Linked DNA regions of Selenomonas sputigena. The protein of the gene in region 1 interacts with the protein of each later gene in a pairwise test. Links are inferred from orthologs where the notes say so. Each region holds a gene or a part of one and is shown on either strand. Other genes may lie near its edges. The genes, in order: OL236_RS04250 and cysK.

Evidence for each region.
Region 2: the proteins of OL236_RS04250 (region 1) and cysK interact in binary tests that used the Escherichia coli proteins (3 or more experiments, as listed by UniProt). The link is inferred for Selenomonas sputigena from one-to-one orthologs.

Annotation. Positions count from the first base shown.
Region 1 is NZ_CP110383.1:832,740-840,725, reverse strand. What follows is about bases 660-3,446. They hold OL236_RS04250 (serine O-acetyltransferase), read right to left. Parts: upstream 2,637-3,446; coding sequence 1,683-2,636; downstream 660-1,682. Other genes in these bases: OL236_RS04245 (alpha/beta hydrolase-fold protein), read right to left, coding at 2,713-3,446; OL236_RS04255 (sirohydrochlorin cobaltochelatase), read right to left, coding at 660-994. Outside these bases: more of OL236_RS04255, read right to left, coding at 1-659; more of OL236_RS04245, read right to left, coding at 3,447-3,453; fluoride efflux transporter CrcB, read right to left, coding at 3,566-3,955; OL236_RS04235 (MFS transporter), read right to left, coding at 3,959-5,305; nspC (carboxynorspermidine decarboxylase), read right to left, coding at 5,445-6,608; OL236_RS04225 (saccharopine dehydrogenase family protein), read right to left, coding at 6,608-7,807; speB (agmatinase), read right to left, coding at 7,851-7,986.
Region 2 is NZ_CP110383.1:2,562,103-2,570,056, forward strand. Bases 3,544-6,298 are described here. They hold cysK (cysteine synthase A), read left to right. Parts: upstream 3,544-4,332; coding sequence 4,333-5,265; downstream 5,266-6,298. Other genes in these bases: OL236_RS12205 (RrF2 family transcriptional regulator), read right to left, coding at 3,544-3,787; pheA (prephenate dehydratase), read left to right, coding at 5,487-6,298. In the rest of the region: OL236_RS12175 (ABC transporter substrate-binding protein), read right to left, coding at 1-608; OL236_RS12180 (hypothetical protein), read left to right, coding at 858-1,397; OL236_RS12185 (hypothetical protein), read left to right, coding at 1,486-2,022; OL236_RS12190 (SWEET family sugar transporter), read left to right, coding at 2,187-2,522; OL236_RS12195 (TOBE domain-containing protein), read left to right, coding at 2,566-2,778; OL236_RS12200 (hypothetical protein), read right to left, coding at 2,870-3,100; more of OL236_RS12205, read right to left, coding at 3,341-3,543; more of pheA, read left to right, coding at 6,299-6,377; aroF (3-deoxy-7-phosphoheptulonate synthase), read left to right, coding at 6,362-7,393; OL236_RS12225 (methyl-accepting chemotaxis protein), read left to right, coding at 7,553-7,954.

The DNA.
Region 1 (7,986 bases):
TGGCTTCGAGCATATCCCACGACTCATTCGCACGCTCGACAAAGAGACTGCGAATCGCCTTGTTCTCACCAAGACCATGAATGTAGGTGTTGACCTTGAAGCCAGCCTTCATGAGAACGGACTTGTGCGAATCCGGGTCATCGCCCGCCATGTCGTTGTTCGCATGATCGCCGGCGACCATCATCATCGGCATGAGCGTGACGGACTTGATGCCCTTCGCCTTAAGCTCGGGGATAATGTCCTCAAGGCTCGGCCAGCCCTCGACCGTATAGATGAACGTATTCTTGAGCTGCATCTTGTTGATGCCATCCTGAATTACGGCATAATAAGCGTTTGCCGGATGCGGCGTGCCATGCGCCATGACGAGGACGGCTTCATCGTCAGCAACCTCGGGGAACTGCGTCGAAAGCGCCTTCAGAGCAGATTCGACGTCATCGCGCTGCTTTTCCTGCCCCTGCCAGTAGATGAGCGACGTGCCGAGCGTCATCTTCTTGAAGTTGCCCTTGTACTCATTGAAGATCGCCTTGTCATAGGCATATTCCATGCCCGGAATGACATCGAGCGAGCACAGCGCAATGCGCGTATAGCCGTCCTTCTTGAGCTGCTGCAGCGCCGCCTCCGGTGTTGGAATATCGAGACCTTCCTTCGCCTTGATGCGGTCTACGATGATATGCGAAGTAAATGCCAGCTCAACCTTCACGTTCGGATGAGCCGCCTGAATCGCCTTGACCGTCGCCTCGATCGTCTTTTCGCGCGAATCCTTGAAGGTCGTGCCAAAGCTCATGACGAGGATGGCGTCCTTGTTCGGGAGATTCTGCATCTTGGGGTTTTCATACTTCAAGACGCCGATTTCCGACGCCTCAAGGAGAGCCGGCGTCGCATCCTTGACTTCGGGATTCAGCATGTAGGAAGCGTCGGCGGAGGGTGCGCTCAAAGCGAAAACAGCGCCGCACGCGAGCGACATGGCTAGCATTTTCTTGAAATTCTTCTTCATTCAATATCTCTCCTTTGAATCTTGAAAAATAAGGCTTCAGGAAACGACCCCCGAAGGATGTTCCCTAGAAGAATTATGGCAGACCTCGCGCTCGATGTCAAGGCATAGAGACGTAAAGCCAGTCTTTGAAAAAGGAAGCTCCGTGTCTCCACACACGGAGCTGCTGCAGAGCAGCAAAAGAGAACTGGATCGGAAATAATATATGAGCAATGCTTTCCCCTGTAGCCCAAGCCGCAGGGAAAACTCTCCGCCGAAATTGATCCCCTTTGCCCGCGAAGGGGAAGGGGTTTCGGAGGGGAGGCACTACAAAAGAAAACCCGGCCTTCAGCCGGGATTCATTGCGTTGCGCAATAATCCCCTTCCCCATCACTCGCAGGTCAAACGGTGATTGTCAGCTAGGCAGTTCTCCTGGCTCCAGGTCATCGCTCCTCTGCGCCTTCCCAAGGAAAACTCCCCAGTGACATCATGCAGATTCGCTCGCTGTTACAGTGGCGGGACCGCTCCGGCATTGACCGGATTCCCTATTAAGTCTTGCGACACCTAACCCAATCGATATGAAGTTTTTATGTTCTCATGAACTTCATGTATTATGGTAGCACTACGCGCGTCCCTTGTCAACACCTTTTATGAAAAATATCCATAAAGCCTTCATGCGAGAGGGTCGCAGCACATGCCGCCCTCTCGCCGCTCATATCACATAAAACCACGGAGCTTCTCCCTCGAAATCGACCTGTTCCAATTCGTCGCGTGACTTGTCGTAGCGCAGTTCCTGATTCTTCACGCTGATCTGCGTGCCCGGCGCGACGGACTTCGTGATGAAGGCGTTGCCGCCGATGATTGCCCCCCTGCCGATGACGGTCTTGCCGCCGAGGATCGAGGCGCCCGAATAGATCGTCACATGATCCTCGATCGTCGGGTGGCGCTTCTTGTCCTTCAGGGAGCGGCCGCCCTTTGTCGAGAGCGCCCCCAAGGTCACGCCCTGATATATCTTCACATGCTCGCCGATCTCTGTCGTCTCGCCGATGACGACGCCCGTCGCATGATCGATGAAGAAGCTCCTGCCGATCGTCGCGCCTGGATGGATGTCGACGCCCGTGCGGCTGTGCGCGTGCTCCGACATGATGCGCGGGATCACGGGCACGCCGAGCACATGAAGCTCATGCGCGAGGCGATGCACGCAGATCGCGTAAAGACCCGGATAGGAGTAGATGATCTCGGCCTCGCTCGACGCTGCGGGATCGCCCTCGAACGTCGCATGAACGTCCAGTTCGATGTAGGAGCGAATCTTCGGTATGGCACGAAAGAAGGCGAGCGTGATCTCCTGCGCACGATCAGCAATGACCTCTTCCGACTGCATAGACGCACATTTGCACGGCAAGGCGATAGCAATCTGCTTATTCAGCAGATAAGCCACATCTTCCATGACCATCGTCATATTATTCTCGACGCTGTAGACACGGTAGTGCTCGTCCTTGAAGTAGCCGGGAAAGACGATGCGCACGAGCTTGTCGAGAATGTCGATGACCGACTTCTTGTCGGGACGACAGAACACATCCATCTTGTCGATGATGCGATCCGTCTTGTAGTCGGCGAGGATGTCGCCGATGACGCCGTGCAAATTTTCCGCTATGATGTCCGCCATTTCTTCACTTCTCTTTCTTTCAGAAAATGCGGCGCATTGCCGCTGTTTCTCTCTTCCCTACGAACAAAGTCTTCCTTCACCTGCCGAGCACGTAGGGCAGGAAGTACATGAGCTGCTTTTTCCACCATTCCCAGCCATAGTCGACGTCCGCCCCCCAGAAGTCAACCCATGCATTTATGCCCCTCTCGTGCAGCACGGAGCGCAGGAGATCCGTCGTGCGACGCGGCTCGTCAAGCCCCTCGCCCTGCCCCGTGCAGAAGACCATCTTCCTCTCGTTGTAAAGCTCGATATAGGGATGTTCGTTCGCCATATTGGGCAGGAAGTCGAGCGGTGAATTGTCGTAGAGCTGTGCATTGAGCCAACCACCGAAAAATGTCTTGGCATCGTAGGAACCGGCAAGCGAGATGAGTCCCGTAAAGAGATCGGGGCGACGCAGGAAGAGGATCGCCGCGTGAGCGCCGCCGAAGCCGCAACCGACGGAGACGGGAAGACGCGTCCAATCACTCAGCGAGCGCACAAAGGGCACGACTTCTTCGGCAACATATTCATAGTAAGCCTCCTGCCGATTGGCACGCCACTCACGATCATCCGCACTGAACCAGCTCTCGGAGTCAATCGTATCGACCGTCACGAGCCGGATCATGCGCCCGTCGAGCCAGCGTGCGAGCGTTTCTGTCACGCCCGCCGCTTCATAGGCATCGGAAAGCATCTCTCGCGGCGGGAAGGCGAGCACGGGCGTGCCGTCTGCCCCATACGTTCGGACAGTCATTTCTTTCTGCAGCCGCTCGCTGTACCAGCGATCCACTCTCGTTTCCATATACATCCCCTCCCCATTGTTCCCTAATCATAACTATACTATACAACGTCTGTCGTGACAAGAAGAAACGGCTGCCGCAAAAATTTGCAGCAGCCGTTTCTATTTTCCTCGCCTACAGTGCAGCGCGCACGAGCAAGAGTCCCGCCCATGCCGCCGCCACACCGAAGGCGACGTTCGCCAGTACATTCCAGAGCACTGAAAGCGCATTCGCGCCCTGCAGCAAGGTCAACGTCTCCATGCTGAAGGACGAGAACGTCGTGAAGCCGCCGAGGAAACCGACGGCGAGCAGAAAGCGCAGGTTCTCAGGCAAAAGCGCGCCGCGCGGCAAAAACGGCAAAACGCCGATAAGAAGCCCCATAAGGAAACTGCCCAACACGTTGACAAAGAGCGTGCCGTAAGGAAATGCCGCCCCGAAGCGCACGGCGAAAAACGAGGTCGCCAAATAGCGGCAGACAGCGCCGAGGCCGCCGCCAAGAAAGACAAAGATATACTGTGCTCCCATCGCTTACGCTCCGTGCGCCTCGCGGACATCGGAGAGATCTTCGAGCGTCTTCTGCTTACTTTCCTTGCCGCAGGCGATGACGACGATCGAGATCAGCACGAATACGGACGCGAACAGAGCGAAGATCGTCCCAATGCCGACGGAGCCGGCGAGCAGCACGCCGACGAGCATCGGCGCGATCATGCCGCCGATGCGTCCAAAGCCCGCCGCCCAGCCGCTGCCGAGCGCGCGCATCGCCGTCGGGTACTGCTCGGGCGTGTAGGTGTAGATGACGCCCCATGCACCGAGGTTGAAGAAGCTCATACCCGCGCCCCAGGCGAGAAGCGCCGACGACGATTCGGCAGCGCCGAAGAAGTAGCTGCAAACGCCCGACAAGAGCAGAAATGCGGACAATGTATACTTGCGTCCGATGACTTCCACGAGCCACGCGGCAGCAAGATAGCCGGGCAGCTGCGCGAGCGTCATCATCAGCACATACTCGAAGGTCTTGACGACGGCGAAGCCCTGCGCATAGACGAGCGACGGCAGCCACATGAAGATGCCGTAGTAGCTGAAGACGATGCCGAACCACGTCAGCCAGAGCATCGCCGTGCGCAGACGGAAGCCCTTTTGCCACAGAGCGGCAAATCCCGTCTCTCTGCCGCTCTCTCTCGGCAATAGTTCATCTGCCGTAAACGGACGGTTTGCAAGGCCGAGCTTTTCCTCCAGATGGCAGACGATTTCCTTCGCCTCCTCGACGCGCCCCTTCGCGAGCAGGTAGCGAACGGATTCCGGCAGGTGCAGGCGGATGAGGAACACATAGAGTGCAGGCAGAGCGCCGAGGAGGAACGCGAGCTTCCAGCCGAACGTCGGAATGAAGAGATACGAGATGCAGGCGGCGACGAGCCAGCCGACGCCCCAGAAGCTCTCAAGAAGGACGATGAAACGTCCGCGCAACCGCGTCGGCGCATACTCGGTCATGAGCGTGACGGCGACGGGCAGTTCGCCGCCGAGGCCAAAGCCGACGAGGAAACGGAAGACGAGCAGCGATTCATAGCTCCAAGCCAGGGCGCAAAGCCCCGTCGATACACTGTAGAGCAGAACCGTCGCAGTGAAGACCTTCTTTCGCCCCCAACGATCAGCCAGAGATCCTGCCACGACCGCACCGAGCGCCATGCCGATAAGTCCCACGGAGCCGATCCAGCCCGCCTGCGCGGGACTCAGCCCCCAATCCTTGACCAAGAGCGGCAGAACGAAGGCGATCAGCCCCGTATCCATCGCATCAAAGAGCCATCCCAGACCTGTGACAAGGAGCATCTTGTAGTGAAAAGAGCCAATGGGCAATTCTTCCAAACGACGCAGCATAAACATCCACTTCCTTTGAAAATAAAATTATATCTTCTCCGCCCCGAACAAAGGACGTCGCCTTTTATTGTACCACCTATGCGCCGCAGGTCAAGCCTTCCCTACAGAACGCGAAGAAGCGCCATCGCGAACGACGGCGCTTCTTCTAAGACAGGCGCATCTTGAAATCCTCGTAGCCGAAGCGGCGCACGACCTGCCATGCGCCCGTTTCATCGACGGCGATGATCGCGGGCAGCGGCATACCGTTAAACGTGTTGTTCTTCACCATCGTATAGATCGCCATGTCGCCGAAGACGATGCGGCGGGAGGCAGCAAGCGGCGCATCGAACGAGTATGTGCCGATCGTATCGCCCGCAAGGCACGTCGGCCCCGCAAAGGTATAGGTGAAGGGCTTCCCCCCTGCCTCGCCCGCACCGAGAACGGGCGGGCGGTACGGCATCTCGATGACATCGGGCATGTGACATGCCGCCGACGTGTCGAGAATGGCGACAGGCGTATCGTTTTCAACGATTTCCAGTACCTCGGCGACGAGGAATCCCGCATCGAGCGCGATCGCCTCGCCCGGCTCGATATAGACCTTGAGTCCGTATTTCGTTTGCATACGCATAATGCACCGTTTCAGCAGGTCGATGTCGTAGCCCTCGCGCGTGATATGGTGTCCGCCGCCAAAGTTGATCCACTCCAGCTGCGGCAGCCATGCGCCGAACTTCTCCTCAACGGCTTCGAGCGTCTCCGCCAGCGGCTCCGCCCCTTGCTCGCAAAGCGTATGAAAGTGCAGCCCCGTCAGCCCTTCCATCTTGTCGGGGCGAAAATCACCGAGCTTGACGCCGAGACGCGAGCCAGCCGAGCATGGGTCATAGATCGCGTGCTCCTGCGTCGAATGCTCGGGATTGATGCGCAAGCCGCACGCGCAGCCGTGCTTCAAGGCAAACTCGCCGTACTTTTCCCACTGGGCGAAGGAGTTGAATACGATGTGATCGGCAATCTTGACGATCTCCGCCATGTCCGCCTCCTTGAACGCCGGCGAAAAGACATGGTTCTCCTTGCCCTTCATCTCCTCATATGCGAGACGTGCCTCAAAGAGGCCGCTCGCCGCCGAACCTGCGAGGTATTCGGCAATGAGCGGATAGAAGTGAAACATCGAAAACGCCTTCTGTGCCAGAAGCACATGTGCGCCCGTCTCCTGCTGCAAGTCGCGCAGCACGGTGAGATTCCTGCGCAGAAGCTCCTCCATGACGACGTAGGCGGGCGTCGGCACGGCATGGAAAATTTCTGCGTATTTCTCGAATTTCCCGAAAGCCTCGCCCATCAATCGACAAGCTCCGGCGTGAAGCTCTCCTGCCACGGCAAGCCCCAGCGATTCAGCGCATCCATGAACGGATCGGGATCGAACTGCTCGATGTTATAGACGCCCGCGCCCTTCCATGTGCCGTTCATCACGAGCATCGCGCCGATCATCGCGGGCACGCCCGTCGTGTAGGAAACGGCCTGCGAGCCGACTTCCTTGTAGCACGCTTCGTGATCGCAGACGTTGTAGAGATAGTACGTCTTTTCCTTGCCGTCCTTCTTGCCGCGGAAGATGCAGCCGATGTTCGTCTTTCCCTTCGTCCTCGGACCAAGGCTCGCGGGATCGGGCAGAACCGCCTTGAGGAACTGCAGCGGAATGATCTTCTTGCCCTCGAACTCTATCGGCTCGATCGAAGTCATGCCGACGTTTTCCAGGCACTTGAGGTGGCGCAGGTAACTCTCGCCGAACGTCATGAAGAAGCGGATGCGGCGGATGCCGGGGATGTGGATCGCGAGCGACTCCAGCTCCTCGTGATGCAAGAGGTACATGTCCTTCTCGCCGACCTCGGGGAAGTTGTAGACGCGCTTGATCTCCATCGGCTCCGTCTCGACCCACTTGCCGTTTTCCCAATAGCTTCCCTTCGCCGAAACCTCGCGGATGTTGATCTCAGGGTTGAAGTTCGTTGCAAACGGATAGCCGTGATCGCCCGCGTTGCAGTCAAGAATGTCGATGTAGTTGATCTCGTCGAAATGATGCTTCAAGGCGTAAGCGGAAAAGACGCCCGTGACGCCCGGGTCGAAGCCCGAGCCGAGCAGCGCTGTGATGCCGGCTTCCTTGAAGCGATCATTGTACTCCCACTGCCATTTGTATTCAAACTTCGCCGTGTCCTCTGGCTCGTAGTTCGCCGTATCGACGTAATGCGTCTTCGTCGCAAGGCACGCGTCCATGATTGTCAGATCCTGGTACGGCAATGCAAGATTCAAGACGACATCGGGCTTCTCCCGCTCAATTAGGGCGATGAGCTCGTCCGTCTTGTCCGCATCCACCTGCGCCGTCGTGATTTTCGTCTTGCCGCCCGCGAGCTTTTCCTTCAATGCGTCGCACTTCGCCTTCGTGCGGCTCGCAATGCAGATTTCCTCAAAGGCGTCGCTGTTCTGGCAGCACTTGTGCACGGCGACGCTTGCGACGCCGCCCGCGCCGATGATCAAAGCCTTTCCCATGATTTTCCTCCTGTCGTCAACTCAAGGGCGTTCGCCGCCCGCATCAAACCATCTCTGCTCCGCGAATTGCCGGCTCTTCCCAAGCGAGAAGCATCTCTCGGAGGAGCTTCAAGGCCACCGCCGTCGATGCGCCGCTCGCATCGTAGTGCGGTGACAGTTCGACCATGTCGCAACCGACG
Region 2 (7,954 bases), 1.7 Mb from region 1 along the record:
GCCGCTTCGAACTTCTCCTTGAACACCTTCGCGAGGTTCTTCGAGTAGTCCGAGCTGTTGTCGACGTAGATGACTGCCGTCTTCGCCTTGAGCTCTTTCGCGGCAAAGGTCGCCATCACTTCGCCCTGCTGCGGGTCGATGAAGCAGCTGCGGAAGACGTAGGGCTTGACCTTGCCGTTTTCCACCGTCGCTTCGGGACTCGTCGCGCAAGGTGCGATGATCGGCACCTTCGCGTCCGTCGCCGTCTGCGTCTCGGCGAGCACGAGACCCGTCGTCGCAGGGCCGACGATGACCTTGACGTCGTCGTCAGAGATGAGCTTCGTCGCCGCATTGATCGACTCCGCCGCTTCCGACTTGTCGTCGACGGAAACAAGCTCGATCTTCTTGCCATTGATGCCGCCGGCCTCATTCGCCTCGTCGATTGCGAGCTGCAGGCCCTCGATCGTGGCGTTGCCGTAGTTCGCGACGTTGCCCGTAAGCTCGAAGTTCGCGCCGACCTTGATCGTATCGCCCGACTCCTTCGAGCCGCAGCCTGCAAAGACGCTGCCCAAGAGCGTCGCTCCGAGAACGGCGCAGGCGAGCCGCAGGCTCTTCTTGCTGAAAATCATGAAAATCCCCTCCAAAATTCTTAGAGAATGTGCATAGCACGATAACTTTCCCTATTATATGCGATGTTACAGAGTTAGTCAAGGACGGATTCTTCAGGAATGGGCGTTTGTTTTCTTTGAGGAAATTTCTCTGATAGGTCATTTTATACGGGTCACAAAGAGACGTTCCTATAGTATAATATATAATATGAAACGAGCGAAGAAAGTCCTGCTCGAAAATTTTTGGAAAACAAGGAGGAGATGAGGAAAATGAAAAATGTGTTCCGGTTCTTTTTTGCCTGTGCTTTGGTGCTCGCAGGCAGCGTCCTTGCGGGTAGCGTCGCAAGTGCGCATACGATGCCCGATTCCGAGGCGGTGCTTCTCTATCCGCGTGCGCAAGGGAGCATGGATATCACGGTCGAGTTCCAATGCGGCATGTCGCTCGACGAGGTCGAGGCTGTCTTGGGCAGCGATTTTGAATTGCAGGATGACTGCTATGAGTTCCGCATCGTGCGCTATACGTATGGCAACATCGCATTCGATGCGACTGTCGGCAGGAACGATTCGCGGCCGACAGGTGAGATCCCCGTCAGAAGCATCGAGTGCCAAAGCCCGTACTTCCATACGCCGTCAGGCTTTCGCGTCGGCGGCAACTATGCGGACGTCGCGGCGATGTACGGCGAGGGCGAAGTGTCGAAATATGCCCCGGGCGAGCGCATCTATACGCTTCCATCCTATCGGAGCGTGAGCTTCACCGTCGATGATGCGGATCGCATCACGAAAATCACTATTATAGCGGGCGATGTATGAACTTCATATGTTCAGCCGTGAAGCAGAGCGGCAGGAGTTGCTTTTGACACCGTTTCTGGCGATGGCATCAGCAAGGAGGTTTTGAAAAATGAAACATCTGTTCCAGACCGTTTTCTGTGGTGCGCTGCTGCTCGTTGCTCTCGTCTTTGTTAGTGGTACGGCGAGCGCGCATACGATGCCCGATTCCGAATGGGGGCTGCTCTGTGACGCCGTAGGCGGGGACGGGGCGGGCGTGATCGAGTTTGGCGTCGGAATGCCGCTTCAATATGCCGAGGATTTTTTGGGCAGCGGTTTCGACGAGGAGGAAAAGGCGATCGAATCCTTCCGTCTCGTATATTACAAATACCCTGGCATCACGTTTTGCGGCGAGATGCAGAAGAGTGACCAACGCCCGCCGGGCGAGGCGCCCATCGTTTTCATCGAATGCAGGAGTACGGATTTTCGTACACCGTCGGGCTTTCGCATCGGAGACGCCTTCGAGGAGGTCGAAGCGATGTACGGCAGGGGCGAGGTGAGCGGTTCGAAGCATGTATATTGGCTCGATGAGGCGAGAAACGTGAGTTTCACGGTGGATGAGGCGGGTCTGATCGAGGAGATTGGCGTGCATCAGGTCATTTTCGGTTAAGGAAAGTTCGCCAATCGGTCTGCGCCTTCGGCTTGAGCTCTTGGATTTTCACGCTAAAATACCAACGGAAAGATTTTGAGATTGTCTCTTGACTTTTGGCGGGCACTCTTTTAGTATGAGCAGCGAAGCGATACTTGTAATATTTTAGGAAGGAAGTTTACCTAATGGAAACACCGCTGAAAAAAATGGAGTCCGAGTCAGAGCATGTGGAGAAGAAGGCTGCCAATCTCGGGAAGAGCGCCGTGCAGGATAAGATGAAGGTCGTCGGAACGATCGGATCCATTCTGTCCGTGTGCATGTATGTCTCCTATATCCCGCAGATCATCGGCAATCTGTCCGGACATCCGGGCGATTGGATTCAGCCGTTCGTCGCGTTCATCAACTGCACGATCTGGGTGACGTACGGCTTTTTCAAGCAGCAGCGCGATTGGCCGATCGTCATCGCCAACTCCCCGGGAATCGTCTTCGGCCTGACCACTGCATTGACTGCGCTCTTTTAGCAGAGGGAAGGATTTTGTTTATTTGTGAAGGAGAAGTGAGAAAATGAAGCTCAGTGCAAGAAATCAGTTCAAGGGCAAGGTCGTATCCATCGAGAAAGGTGCGGTCAATGCCATCGTCGGCATCGAGATCGCAGGCGGCAACGTCGTCACGGCGACCATCAGCATGGGCTCTGTCGAGCGGCTCGGTCTTGCGATCGGCAAGGAAGCCTACGCCGTCATCAAGGCGACTTCCGTCATGGTCGGCGTGGACGACTGAGCGCCCCCTGGCGTTCAGGAACTGCACATAATGAAAAAGCCGCTGTCGGGTTTCCTCGACAGCGGTTTTTTTTCGTGCGATTCGGCGGTGGTCAGACAGCCTTGCGCTCTTTTGGCGTCTCATGCGAGATGCGGCGGATGCGCTCGAAGGGGATGCCCTCGAATGCATAGCGCAAATCCAAATGCCCGTCAGCCAGCTTGAATGAAACACGCTTGAGCGTGCGACCTTTCGAGTGCCTTTGGATTTTACGGATGTAGCGCTCCGCTTCCTTAGCAGAAAGAGCGCCGCTCTCGATGATGACGGTGACATTGTCAATCGTCATAAAAATCCCTCCAGCGGTGTTGCAACCGTACCGGAAATCCATTTGAAGGACTTCCTCGAAACAAGATGGAAAGAACAAAATATCATCTTTCCAAATCTCACGCCTATTATACAACATCGGACAAAAATTGCAAGGTTTTTCTGTTTCCCGCTGAAAAGTCCTAAAAACAATGGAAGATAAAGGAAGGCGAGTAATAGAGGAACACCGAATATACTTGAGTGGAAAAAGAAATTTTTGCGCTTAGATAAAATACATGATGTTTTCCTTGGACTTTTGTCGGTCAGCTTCTTCAAGAATGGCGCAGAGGTTCACGCCTTGAAGCGATTGTCGTATGGCGGCGTCTAGAGGATCGTAGACGCAGTTCGTCAACGCCTGTTCAAGATCCTCCTGTGCATCTCCTGTCGCAGGCCCTGCCTTCTCCGTCAGCGGCAGTTCGATGGCGGCGAGTACGTCCCACGCCGTGATCTCCTGCGCCGCGCGAGCGAGATGGTAGCCGCCCTGCGAACCTTTGCTTGAGGTCACGAGCCGCGCGTGCTTCAGAAGGGAGAATACCTGCTCCAGGTAGATCTTGGATATGCCGAGGTTCTCAGAGATCGTGAGGATCGTCGTCGGGCTGTTCGCCTGGCCGATTCGCGCGAGGAACGCCATGGCAGCCAGTCCGTAGCGCCCTTTGGCGGAAATTTTCATAAGGGTATACCTCTTTTCATACAGTTTATATATGTATTTATATTACCATGAAACCCCAAGAAGTCAAGCCCGAAGGGCGCAGACTGATTGGCTAGGTTTCTGTAAGGGCGGCGCACAATGTCCACGAAGTGGACGTTTGTGCGTGTAGCTTACCATGAAACCCCAAGAAGTCAAGCCCGAAGGGCGCAGACTGATTGGCTAGGTTTCTGTAAGGGCGGCGCACTTTTGTCCACGAAGTGGACGTTTGTGCGTGTAGCTTATAAGGAAATCGCGAATTTGTCAATTGCATAGCAATGAAATACGTTTTCTGTCGTGCGATTCCTTAGGGAAGTGCTGCATTTATTCGTGCTTCCTTAATAAGGTGCATCAGAAGAGGCAGCCCTGCAGAGCTTCGGAATTACGACGGTGCGGTCGGCGAGCGTAAAGCTTCGCCGCTGCGAACAATTTTTCAAAAAGCCTATTGACACGCTAGGAAAAACGATGTAGTATATAACATATCAAACAGATATGAATTACATATATTTGACTTTAGGGAGGAAAAGATCATGGCAAAAATATACGAAAGCATTACGGAACTCATCGGCGGCACGCCGCTCCTGCACGCGAAGAATTTCAGCGCGAAGCATGGCGTCGAGGCGACGATCCTCGCGAAGCTTGAGTACTTCAATCCTGCGGGCAGCGTCAAGGATCGCATCGCGCAGGCGATGGTCGAGGAGGCGGAGAAAAACGGCGATCTGAAGCCCGGCTCTGTCATCATTGAGCCGACGAGCGGCAACACGGGCATCGGCCTCGCGAGCGTCGCAGCGGCGCGCGGCTACCGTGCCATTCTCACGATGCCCGAGACGATGAGCGTCGAGCGGCGCAACCTCTTGAAGGCGTACGGCGCGGAGATCGTCTTGACGGACGGCGCGAAGGGCATGAAGGGCGCGATCGAGAAGGCGGAGAAACTTGCGAAGGAAACGCCGAATTCCTACATTCCGTCGCAATTCACGAATCCTGCTAACCCCGCCGTACACAAGAGGACGACGGGGCCTGAAATCTGGGAGGCGACGGAAGGCAGGGTCGATTATTTTCTTGCGGGCGTCGGCACGGGCGGCACGGTGACGGGCGTCGGGGAATACTTGAAGAGCAAGAATCCGAACGTGAAGGTCATCGCCATCGAGCCGGAGAATTCGCCCGTCTTGAGCGAAGGCAAGGCCGGTCCGCACAAGATTCAGGGCATCGGTGCAGGCTTCGTGCCCGAGACGCTCAATACGAGCGTGTACGATGAGGTCATCACGGTGTCGAACGACGACTCTTTCCGCTACGGCAGGGAGTTCGCGCGCACGGAAGGGGCGCTCGTCGGCATCTCGTCGGGCGCTGCTCTTGCCGCCGCCGTCGAGATTGCGCGCCGTCCCGAGGCGAAGGGCAAGACGATCGTGGCTCTCCTGCCCGACACGGGCGACCGCTATCTTTCGACGGATCTTTTCAACGATTGAACTGCAAAGAGCCGGATGCGTGTCGAGATTCCTGCGGGAAAAGAGCCGCTCGCTCACGACACGAAAAACTCGTGAACTGTAAACTTGCAAAGCTGTCGTTTCTGTGATAATATAGAAGCGTTTTCAGCAATCTGCCCCCTTGGCGTCCTTGCTCAAGGGGGCTTTTTCGTAAGGCGGCACGGGATTTATCCGTGCTTTCTGAGTGGAGAAGGAGGCGGGTAATGGACACGTTGGGCTTTCTCGGCCCTCTGGGTACGCACAGTGAGGCGGCGGCGCTTCATTTGAACGGGCTTCTCGATGAGCCGCGCGAGCTTCTGCCCTTTCCTGCCATCTTTCAGGCGCTTTCGGCGGTGGAGGAGGGGCAGGTGCAGGGAGCGCTCGTGCCGGTGGAAAATTCGCTCGAAGGTTCGGTGAACATCACGCTCGACACCTTGAGTTCGAGCGAAGCCTTCGCCGTGAATTTGGAACTCATCTGGGGCGTGCGCAACGAGCTGATGATGAAGTACCCGAAAACCGAGGTGCGAAGCATCATCTCTCATGCGCAGCCGCTCTCGCAGTGTCGCGCCTACTTGAAGGAGCACCATGCGGCGGCTCGCCTCGTCGCAGTCTCCTCGACGGCGGAGGCGGCTCGCCTCGTCGCGCTGAGCCGTCCTGAGGACGGCTGTGCCGCTATCTGCACGGCGCGTGCGGGCGAACTGTACGGTCTTTATCCATTGGCCGAGGACATACAGGACACGATGGCGAACTGCACGCGCTTCTTCCTTGTTGAGTGTGCGGGGAAAAAACCGCCGGCGCTTCGTTTCTCGAATGAGCCTGTGCCTGAGAAGCTCCTGGTAATCTGCCAGATTGACGGCAAGCGCGCGGGCAGCTTGTGCGAGGTTTTGCAGGAGTTCGCCGTGCGCGGTGTGAATATGCTGCGCATCGAGTCGCGCCCCGCGCGCACGGAGCTTGGAGCTTATATCTTTTTCTTTGAGTTGGAGGCGGATGCCGCTGGGCTTGCCGCTTCAGTTGAAGCGGTGCGCCAAAAGAGCATCTGGCTGCGCACCCTCGGCGCGTTTCCCGTGCTGACGGCTGCAAATTTGAAAGGAGCATCTTTATGGTCATCATTATGAATCCGGACGCAACGGCGGAAAATATCAAAGAAGTCATCCATGCAATCAACGGCGTGGGGCTTGAGGCGAAGATCATGGAGGGCGCACAGCAGAAGATCGTCGGCGTCATCGGCGACAAGCGCCGCATGGGCTCCTTGGCGATCGACGCGATGGCGGGCGTCGAGCAGAGCGTTGCCATCTCCAAGAGCTACAAGCTCGCGAGCCGTGAGTTCCATCCGATGCCGACGGTCGTTGATGTCGGCGGCGTCAAGATCGGTGCGGGAACGCCCGTCGTCATGGCGGGGCCGTGCGCCGTCGAGTCGCGCGAGCAGCTCATGGAGGCTGCCGAGATCGTCAAGAAGGGCGGCGCCGAGTTCCTGCGCGGCGGCGCCTACAAGCCGCGCACATCGCCGTACTCCTTCCAAGGTCTTGAAGAGGAAGGCTTGAAGCTCCTCGCCGAGGCGCGCGAGAAGACGGGACTCAAGGTCGTCACCGAGGTCACGGAGGTCGAGAACGTCGGACTCGTTTCCGAGTATGCTGACGTCCTGCAGATCGGCGCGCGCAACATGCAGAACTTCCGCCTCTTGAAGGAGGTCGGACGCGGCACGAAGCCCGTCATGCTCAAGCGCGGCCTCGCGGCGACGATCGACGAGTGGCTCAATGCCGCCGAGTACATCATGAACGAGGGCAATCCGAACGTGATCTTCTGCGAGCGCGGCATCCGCACCTACGAGACGTACACGCGCAACACGCTCGATCTCAGCGCCGTCGCCGCCATCAAGCACCTGTCGCACCTTCCCATCATCGCCGATCCGAGCCACGGCACGGGCAAGTGGCGCTTCGTGCGCCCGATGGCGTTCGCCTCGATCGCCGCAGGCGCAGACGGGCTCATCATGGAGATGCACCCGAATCCGGCGAAGGCACTTTCCGACGGCCCTCAGTCGCTGACGCCCGAGAGCTACTACGAAGTCATGCGCGGCGTCAAGAAGCTCGCGAAGTTCATGCAGGACGAGAAAATAGAGCCGATGGATATTTAATTTTGAAGAAATCTTGGTTTTTCCTTTAGAAAAAATGTGGAAAAGACGATAGAAGAATAGAAACGTATGAGGAAATGGGATGCGTGTTCGTGGGCATCCCATTTTTTATCGTGCGATATGTACGGAAAATTTCTATAATTTCTACGGAGGGGAAAGATTATGAAACTCAAACCGAAGATGCTTTCGGGCGTTGGCGTGCCGCTGCTCGTCGTGTTCATCGTCATGGGGGTCATCATTTACTTGATGGCGAGCGCGGGGCTCAAGGCTGCGACGGAGGTCGGCATGGAGCAGCGCGCCAATCGTTACGCCGAAGAGATCGACGGCAACATTCGTGAGCAGGCGGCTCTCGTATCGGCTCTTTCTGTGAGCTGGTCGGCAGGCATGCCCGCAGGAGCAGATCTGCAGGCAGCGGTCGATGAGTTGGGACGCTGCAATGGCGTCTATGGTTTCCTCGTGGGGCGTCCTGATGGTTCATATACGACGAGTCAAGAGATGCCCGCAGGCTATGATCCGCGCACGCGCGATTGGTACAAGAACGCGGCGTCTTCCGATGGCGTAGTG